2 regions of the Janthinobacterium sp. NKUCC08_JDC genome follow, and region 2 is predicted to be linked to the other one. Evidence: riboswitches for the same ligand, from Rfam matches in the RefSeq annotation. Region 2 holds a riboswitch; the other holds the start of a gene.
The links. Region 2 has a riboswitch for thiamine pyrophosphate ahead of thiC (phosphomethylpyrimidine synthase ThiC). Riboswitches for the same ligand answer to the same signal wherever they lie in the genome.
Positions count from the first base shown of each region.

Region 1: it holds a riboswitch for thiamine pyrophosphate, as region 2 does, so the genes downstream of both, KO538_RS02195 (TonB-dependent siderophore receptor) here and thiC (phosphomethylpyrimidine synthase ThiC) in region 2, are expected to answer to the same signal.

Region 1 covers NZ_JAHKQW010000001.1:457,201-460,607, reverse strand. Annotated here, with positions in the region: gene KO538_RS02195 (TonB-dependent siderophore receptor) at 1-1,567, opposite strand, end outside; TPP riboswitch at 1,653-1,750, opposite strand; gene KO538_RS02190 (iron-containing alcohol dehydrogenase) at 1,818-2,975, opposite strand; gene KO538_RS02185 (hypothetical protein) at 3,119-3,407, shown strand, end outside.
Region 2 covers NZ_JAHKQW010000015.1:54,342-57,748, reverse strand. Annotated here, with positions in the region: gene KO538_RS25030 (ATP-binding protein) at 1-488, shown strand, start outside; gene KO538_RS25025 (response regulator) at 517-1,323, shown strand; gene KO538_RS25020 (hypothetical protein) at 1,362-1,619, shown strand; TPP riboswitch at 1,703-1,818, shown strand; gene thiC (phosphomethylpyrimidine synthase ThiC) at 1,898-3,407, shown strand, end outside.

The sequences.
Region 1 (3,407 bases), on a different contig from region 2:
TGGAGCGGCTGGGCGTGAGTTCCTCGTTGGCATTCATCGCCTTGCGGTCGGCCGTGCCGCCATGTTCCATGCCCTGCGAATAGGCCGCGTACACGGACACATTGTCGAGCGGGGTGTAGACGAGCGACACGTTGGGCAGCAGGAAATCGTGCTTGGCGCGGATTTCCTTGTCGGCCTTCAGCACATACTGGTAGCCGTCGACATCGATATGGCGCAAGCCGCCATGCAGCTTCCAGTTCGGCGCCAGGCTGACGATATCCTGCACGAAGACGGAGTTTTCCGTGTCCTTGCGCACCAGGCGCACGGGGCCTTGCACACCGGTCGACATGTCGACGATCTGCGGGTGGTAGATGTTGCTCACGCCAGCCCAGTCGTACACGTACAGTCCCGCGCGGTCCTTGCGGCGGAAGGTCGAGACGCCGGCCGTGAATTCATGGCGCAGGGTACCGGTGGCGAACTTGCCCTGGATCATGGCTTGCGCGCTCAGCGGCTTTTTCGTCTCGCCCAGGCTGCGGTAGTCATACACGTCGTAGTCGCCATTGCCGCAGAAGCCAGGGTACAGATCTTGCGCGCTGCAGCCGTAGGGGAAGGCCGTGTAGTCGTCGCGCTTGAACGAGTGCTGGTTGGCAGATAAGGTCGCGCGCCAGTCGTCATTGAACGCGTACTGGAAGCGCAGGCCGATATTGCTGGTGACGGTTTCCACGGGGCGCGTCCACGGCTGCAGGTTGAGCATGGCGTCGGCGCTGATGCCGGTCGGCAAGGTCGTGTTATTCAGCAGCTGGAAGCCGGGCGCCGTCGCCTGCGCCTTGTCCTGGTAGTCGGCATCGAGTTGCAGCAGCGCTTGCGGCGAAATTTGCCAGTCGAAGGCGCCTGAAATGAATTTGCGGTTGCCGTCCGCGCCCTTGATGTAGGAGCGCAGGCGCTCGGCCGCCACGTTGACCCGGTAGCCGAAGCGCGTGTCTTCCAGGCGGCCGCCCAGGTCGACGGCGCCATACAGGGTGCCACGCTCGCGCGTTTCCACGGTGACGGTGCGCAGCGGTGCGGCGGTGGGGCGCTTGACGATGAAGTCGATCACGCCGCCCGGCGCGGCCACGCCAGCCTGCAAGCCTGCCAGGCCCTTCAGTACTTCGATGCGTTCCTTGTTTTCCAGCGGAATTTGCGTGTCGCCAGGAATGGCCACGCCATCCTTGCGGTAGCTGGAATTGTTGTCGAGCTTGAAGCCGCGGATGGAAAACTGTTCCGCATAGCCGACGGCGTTGTAGGCGTCGTTGATGCTGGCGTCGAGCTTGACGGCATCGCTGAGATTACGGATCTGCAAGTCCTGCATGTCTTTTTGCGAAATGACGGTGACGGACGCCGGTGTCTGCAGCAGCGGCGCGTCGGAAAAACCACCGACGGAGGCGCGCTTGGCGGCCGGCGCCTTGCTGGCCGTGACGACGACTTCGGCCATGCTCTGGGCCTGCGGGTCGGCGGTTTCGGCGGCGTCATTCGCGGCAAAGGCCGGTGCGGCAAACGCGTGTAGGATCGCCAGGGTCAAAACAGAAACGGATAAATTCGGTGTGGACATAGATTGCTCGTGGTTCAAGCCGTCTCTGTAAAGAGCACGGCAGGCTGCTTGTTCGGCTGGCGCCAACGCAGGAGCTATCAAAGGAGGGAGGTACTTTGCGCTTTCCTTCGCTGGCATTATCCAGATCAGGTACGAAGGGTATCTCTCACCCGGATGACTGCTCCAGGACCCCTAGCGAAATGACAGCTTAGCATGAAGCACGGCCAGCTGTCCCACCCTGCTGACCGTTTTACAACAGTGTGGTGCGAATCTACAGGCTCAGTTCCAGCACCTTGCGGCTGATGGCGGGCGTGATTTCACGCTGTTCGCCCAGCGCCGTCATGCCGTGCGCTTCCAGGGCGGACACGACTGCATCCACGCTCGCATGGTTCAGGCCGTAGTCGGCCAGACGCGTCTTGACGCCCATGTGGCGGAAGAAGAATTCCGTGCGCGCGATGGCCGCCTCGATGCGGCCATCTTCGTCGCCGCCGTCCAGGCCCCAGACGCGGGCCGCGTACTGCAGCAGCTTGGCGCGCTTGGCCTGCTTGCGCACGCGCAGCATGCTGGGCAGGATGATGGCCAGGGTTTGCGCATGGTCGAGCTCGTACAAGGCCGTCAATTCGTGGCCGATGGCGTGCGTGGACCAGTCCTGCGGCACGCCCACGCCGATCAGGCCGTTCAAGGCCAGGGTGGCGCTCCACATCACGTTGGCGCGCACGTCGTAGTCATCCGGATGCGACAGCGCCTTCGGGCCTTCCTCGATCAGGGTCAGCAGGATGCCTTCGGCAAAGCGGTCCTGCACGGAGGCGTTCACAGGGTAGGTCAGGTATTGCTCCATCACATGCGCGAACGCGTCGACGACGCCATTGCCCACCTGGCGCAGCGGCAAGGTGAACGTTTTCGACGGGTCCAGCACGGAGAATTTCGGATACACCTTGCGGCTCATGAACGAGCGCTTTTCCTGCGTGGCCTTGCGCGTGATCACGGCCGAGCCATTCATTTCGGACCCCGTGGCCGGTAACGTCAAGACAGTGCCGAAGGGCAGGGCGGCCTCGACGATCTTGCCGCCCTTGGCCAGGATGTCCCATGCCTCACCCTCGTGCAGGGCAGCCGCGGCGATGAACTTGGTGCCATCGACCACAGAGCCGCCGCCGACGGCCAGCAGGAAATCGATGCGCTCGCTTTTCACGAGGGCCACGGCTTGCATCAGGGTTTCATAGCTGGGATTGGGTTCGATGCCGGCAAACTCGGTCATCGTATGCCCGGCCAGCGCCGCCTTGACTTCATCATAGACGCCGTTCTGCTTGATGCTGCCCCCGCCATACGTCATGAGCACTCTGGCATGGGGCGGGATCAGCGCCGTGATGGCGGCGATCTGGCCCTGGCCGAAGAGGATTTGCGTTGGATTGTAAAAGTCGAAATTGAACATGGGGCTCCTGCCGCTGAGGTTTAGGCTGTTGCTGAGCCATGATTATGGCCGAACGGGTGGAAACGTGTCGTGGACGCTTGAGCTTTTCGCCCGCGCGGTGGAGAATGCAGCCGATGTCACCACCACGCGAAAAAGGAATGCGCATGACCACCGTCCCACTGGAAGAATCCGGCCTGCCGGCCACCGCGCTCGACATGCACCGCGCCATCGGCGCCACCATCGCCGCGCTGCAGGCGCTGGACTTGAACAGCCAGCGTTTCGAGGCGTGCACGGACCCGGAACTGCGCCGCGTGCTCGCGCATGCGGGCGACACGAGCCGCAAGGAAGCGGCCATGCTGCTCGAATGGATGCGCCGCCGCGATGCGCGCCTGGACACGGCCATGAAGGAGGCGCTGTTCAAGGCGGGGCCGATTGTTGCCCAGTATCACTATG
Region 2 (3,407 bases):
TGGCCGCCAGCAGCGCGCCGGCCCTGGTGCTGGGCGACGGCGACGCGCTGCCGCAGGTGCAGGAGCCGCAGGAAAGCCAGCGCACCTTGCTGTACGTGGAAGACAATCCCGCCAACCTGGCGCTGGTGGAGCAATTGATCGCCCGCCGCAGCGATTTGAAATTGCTCACGGCCATCGATGCGCACCTGGGCATCGACCTGGCGCGCACGTATCAGCCGGACGTGATCTTGATGGACATCAACCTGCCCGGCATCAGCGGTTTCGGCGCCCTGCATATCCTGCACGACGACCCGCTGACGAAACATATTCCCGTGATGGCGCTGTCGGCCAACGCCGTGCCGCGCGACATCGAGAAGGGCCTGGAAGCGGGCTTCTTCCGCTACCTGACCAAGCCGATCAAGGTCGTCGAATTCATGGATGCGCTCGACGTGGCCCTGCACCATGCGGCCGCGCACGGCCTGGCCGACGACATTCACGCAATACGCTAATTCAGCATTTATTTTTAGGAATACCGCCATGCTTCAAGCCACCGAGATTCTGAACGCCAGCATCCTCATCGTAGATGACCAGGAGGCGAACGTCATGCTGCTGGAACAGGTGCTGCGCAATGCCGGCTATACGCGCATCACGTCCACCATGGACCCGCAAGCCGTGCGTGCGCTGCACCAGCAGCACCGCTACGACCTGATCCTGCTCGACCTGCAGATGCCGGAAATGGATGGCTTCGAGGTCATGGAAGGCTTGCGCGACATCGAGGCGGGCAGCTATCTGCCCGTGCTGGTGATCACGGCCCAGCCCGGCCACAAGCTGCGCGCGCTGCAGGCGGGCGCCAAGGACTTCGTCAGCAAGCCGTTCGATCTGGTGGAAGTCAAGACGCGCATCCACAACATGCTGGAAGTGCGCCTGCTGTACCAGAAGCTGGCCGAATACAACAAGTCGCTGGAACAGATGGTGGAAGAGCGCACGGCGGAACTGCGCGAAAGCGAAGCGCGCTTCCAGCGCTTCACGGAACTGTCGTCCGACTGGTACTGGGAACAGGATGCGCAGGGCAATCTGACGCGCTTTTCCGGCCCCGTGGCTGAAATGCTGGGCATCGGCAGCGAGCAAGAGCCGCAGCGCTGGAACGCCACCGAACGAGCGCTGCTCGACGCAAAAATTGCCGCGCGCGAACCATTTCTCGATTTCATCTACAGCCGCGCCAACCTCGACGGCAGCACGCAGTACCTGCAGGTGAGCGGCGAACCGATGTTCGACAATGGCAGCCGCTTCATCGGCTACCGCGGCATCGGCCTCGATGTCACGGAGCGCCATCGCATTGCCTGATTTATACTGGGTGCTATCGATACTGACCAGGAAAAATCATGACTGACAAATCAACGCCGCAATACTGGTTCCCCGCCAAGACCTATGGCTGGGGCTGGGGCTTGCCCATCACGTGGCAGGGCTGGCTGGTGTTCCTGGCCGCGCTGGCGCTGTTCGCCTGCGGCGCTTTCCTGTTCCCGCCGCAGACCATGCTCGTGGGCTACATCGTCTATGAAGTGGCCATCGTTGCCGTGCTCATTTTCATCTGCCAGCTGAAGGGTGAACCGACCAGCTGGCGCTGGGGTAAGAAGAAGTAGAGCGATGTACAAAGACGACACCTGCAAGAAATCATCTGGCCGCGCGGCGTGAACCGCGTATAATTGGCTCGCTGCCGCAAGGCGGCAAACGCTAGGGGTCCTGCCTTTCGCTGTGGAAACACGGTGCAAGCGCGGGTGAGAAATACCCTCCGAACCTGATCTGGATAATGCCAGCGAAGGGAAGCTTTAGGATGAACGCACCCCGCTTTTCCGCGTGCGCGCAGCCGAACCTCCTTAGCTGGCTCCAGGCTTAAAAATAGTCTAGCCAAGGAGCCAAAATGAACGCCAACCCGAAATTCCTCTCCGCCACCGCCACGGTCGACGAAGCCGCCATCGCGCCACTGCCCAATTCGCGCAAGATCTATGTTGAAGGCAGCCGCCCCGACATCCGCGTGCCCATGCGCGAGATCAGCCAGTCCGACACGGAAGCGTCGTTCGGCGGCGAAAAGAACCCGCCGATCTACGTCTACGACACTTCCGGCCCGTACACGGACCCGGACGTGCAGATCGACATCCGCTCGGGCCTCGACACGCCGCGCCTGCCGTGGATCGTCGAACGTGCCGATACGGAAGAATTGCCGGGCCCGACCTCCGACTACGGCATCGCCCGCCTGGCGGACCCGAAGCTGGCCGAACTGCGTTTCAACCTGCACCGCAAGCCGCGCCGCGCCATCGCCGGCAAGAACGTGACGCAAATGCATTACGCGCGCCAGGGCATCATCACGCCGGAAATGGAATTCGTGGCCATCCGCGAAAACATGCGCCGCCAGGAATATTTGCGTGAGCTGAAAGCGTCCGGTCCCATGGGCGAGCGCCTGGCCGACCTGATGGGCCGCCAGCATCCGGGCCAGTCGTTCGGCGCCAGCATCCCGGCCGAGATCACGCCGGAATTCGTGCGCGAGGAAATCGCCCGTGGCCGCGCCATCATCCCCGCCAACATCAACCACCCGGAAGTCGAGCCGATGATTATCGGCCGCAATTTCCTCGTAAAAATCAACGCGAATATCGGCAATTCCGCCGTCACCTCGTCGATCGGCGAGGAAGTGGAAAAGATGACCTGGGCCATCCGCTGGGGCGGCGACAACGTGATGGATCTGTCGACCGGCAAGCACATCCATGAGACGCGCGAATGGATCGTGCGCAACAGCCCCGTGCCGATCGGCACCGTGCCCATCTATCAGGCACTGGAAAAGGTCAATGGCAAGGCCGAAGATTTAACTTGGGAAATTTTCCGCGACACCCTGATCGAGCAGGCCGAGCAGGGCGTCGACTACTTCACCATCCACGCGGGCGTGCTGCTGCGCTATGTGCCGATGACAGCCAAGCGCCTGACGGGCATCGTGTCGCGCGGCGGCTCCATCATGGCGAAATGGTGTCTGGCGCATCACCAGGAATCGTTCCTGTACACGCATTTCGAAGAGATTTGCGAAATCATGAAAGCGTACGACGTGTCGTTCTCGCTGGGCGACGGCTTGCGTCCCGGCTCCATCTACGACGCCAACGACGAGGCGCAGCTGGGCGAACTGAAAACCCTGGGCGAGCTGACGCAAGTCGCGTGGAAGCACGATGTGCAAGTGATGATCGAGGGGCCTGGCCACGTGCCGATGCAGCTCATTAAAGAAAACATGGACTTGCAGCTGGAACAGTGCGGCGAAGCGCCGTTCTATACCTTGGGGCCATTGACGACGGACATCGCGCCCGGCTACGACCACATCACGTCCGGCATCGGCGCGGCCATGATCGGCTGGTATGGCACGGCCATGCTGTGCTACGTGACGCCGAAGGAAC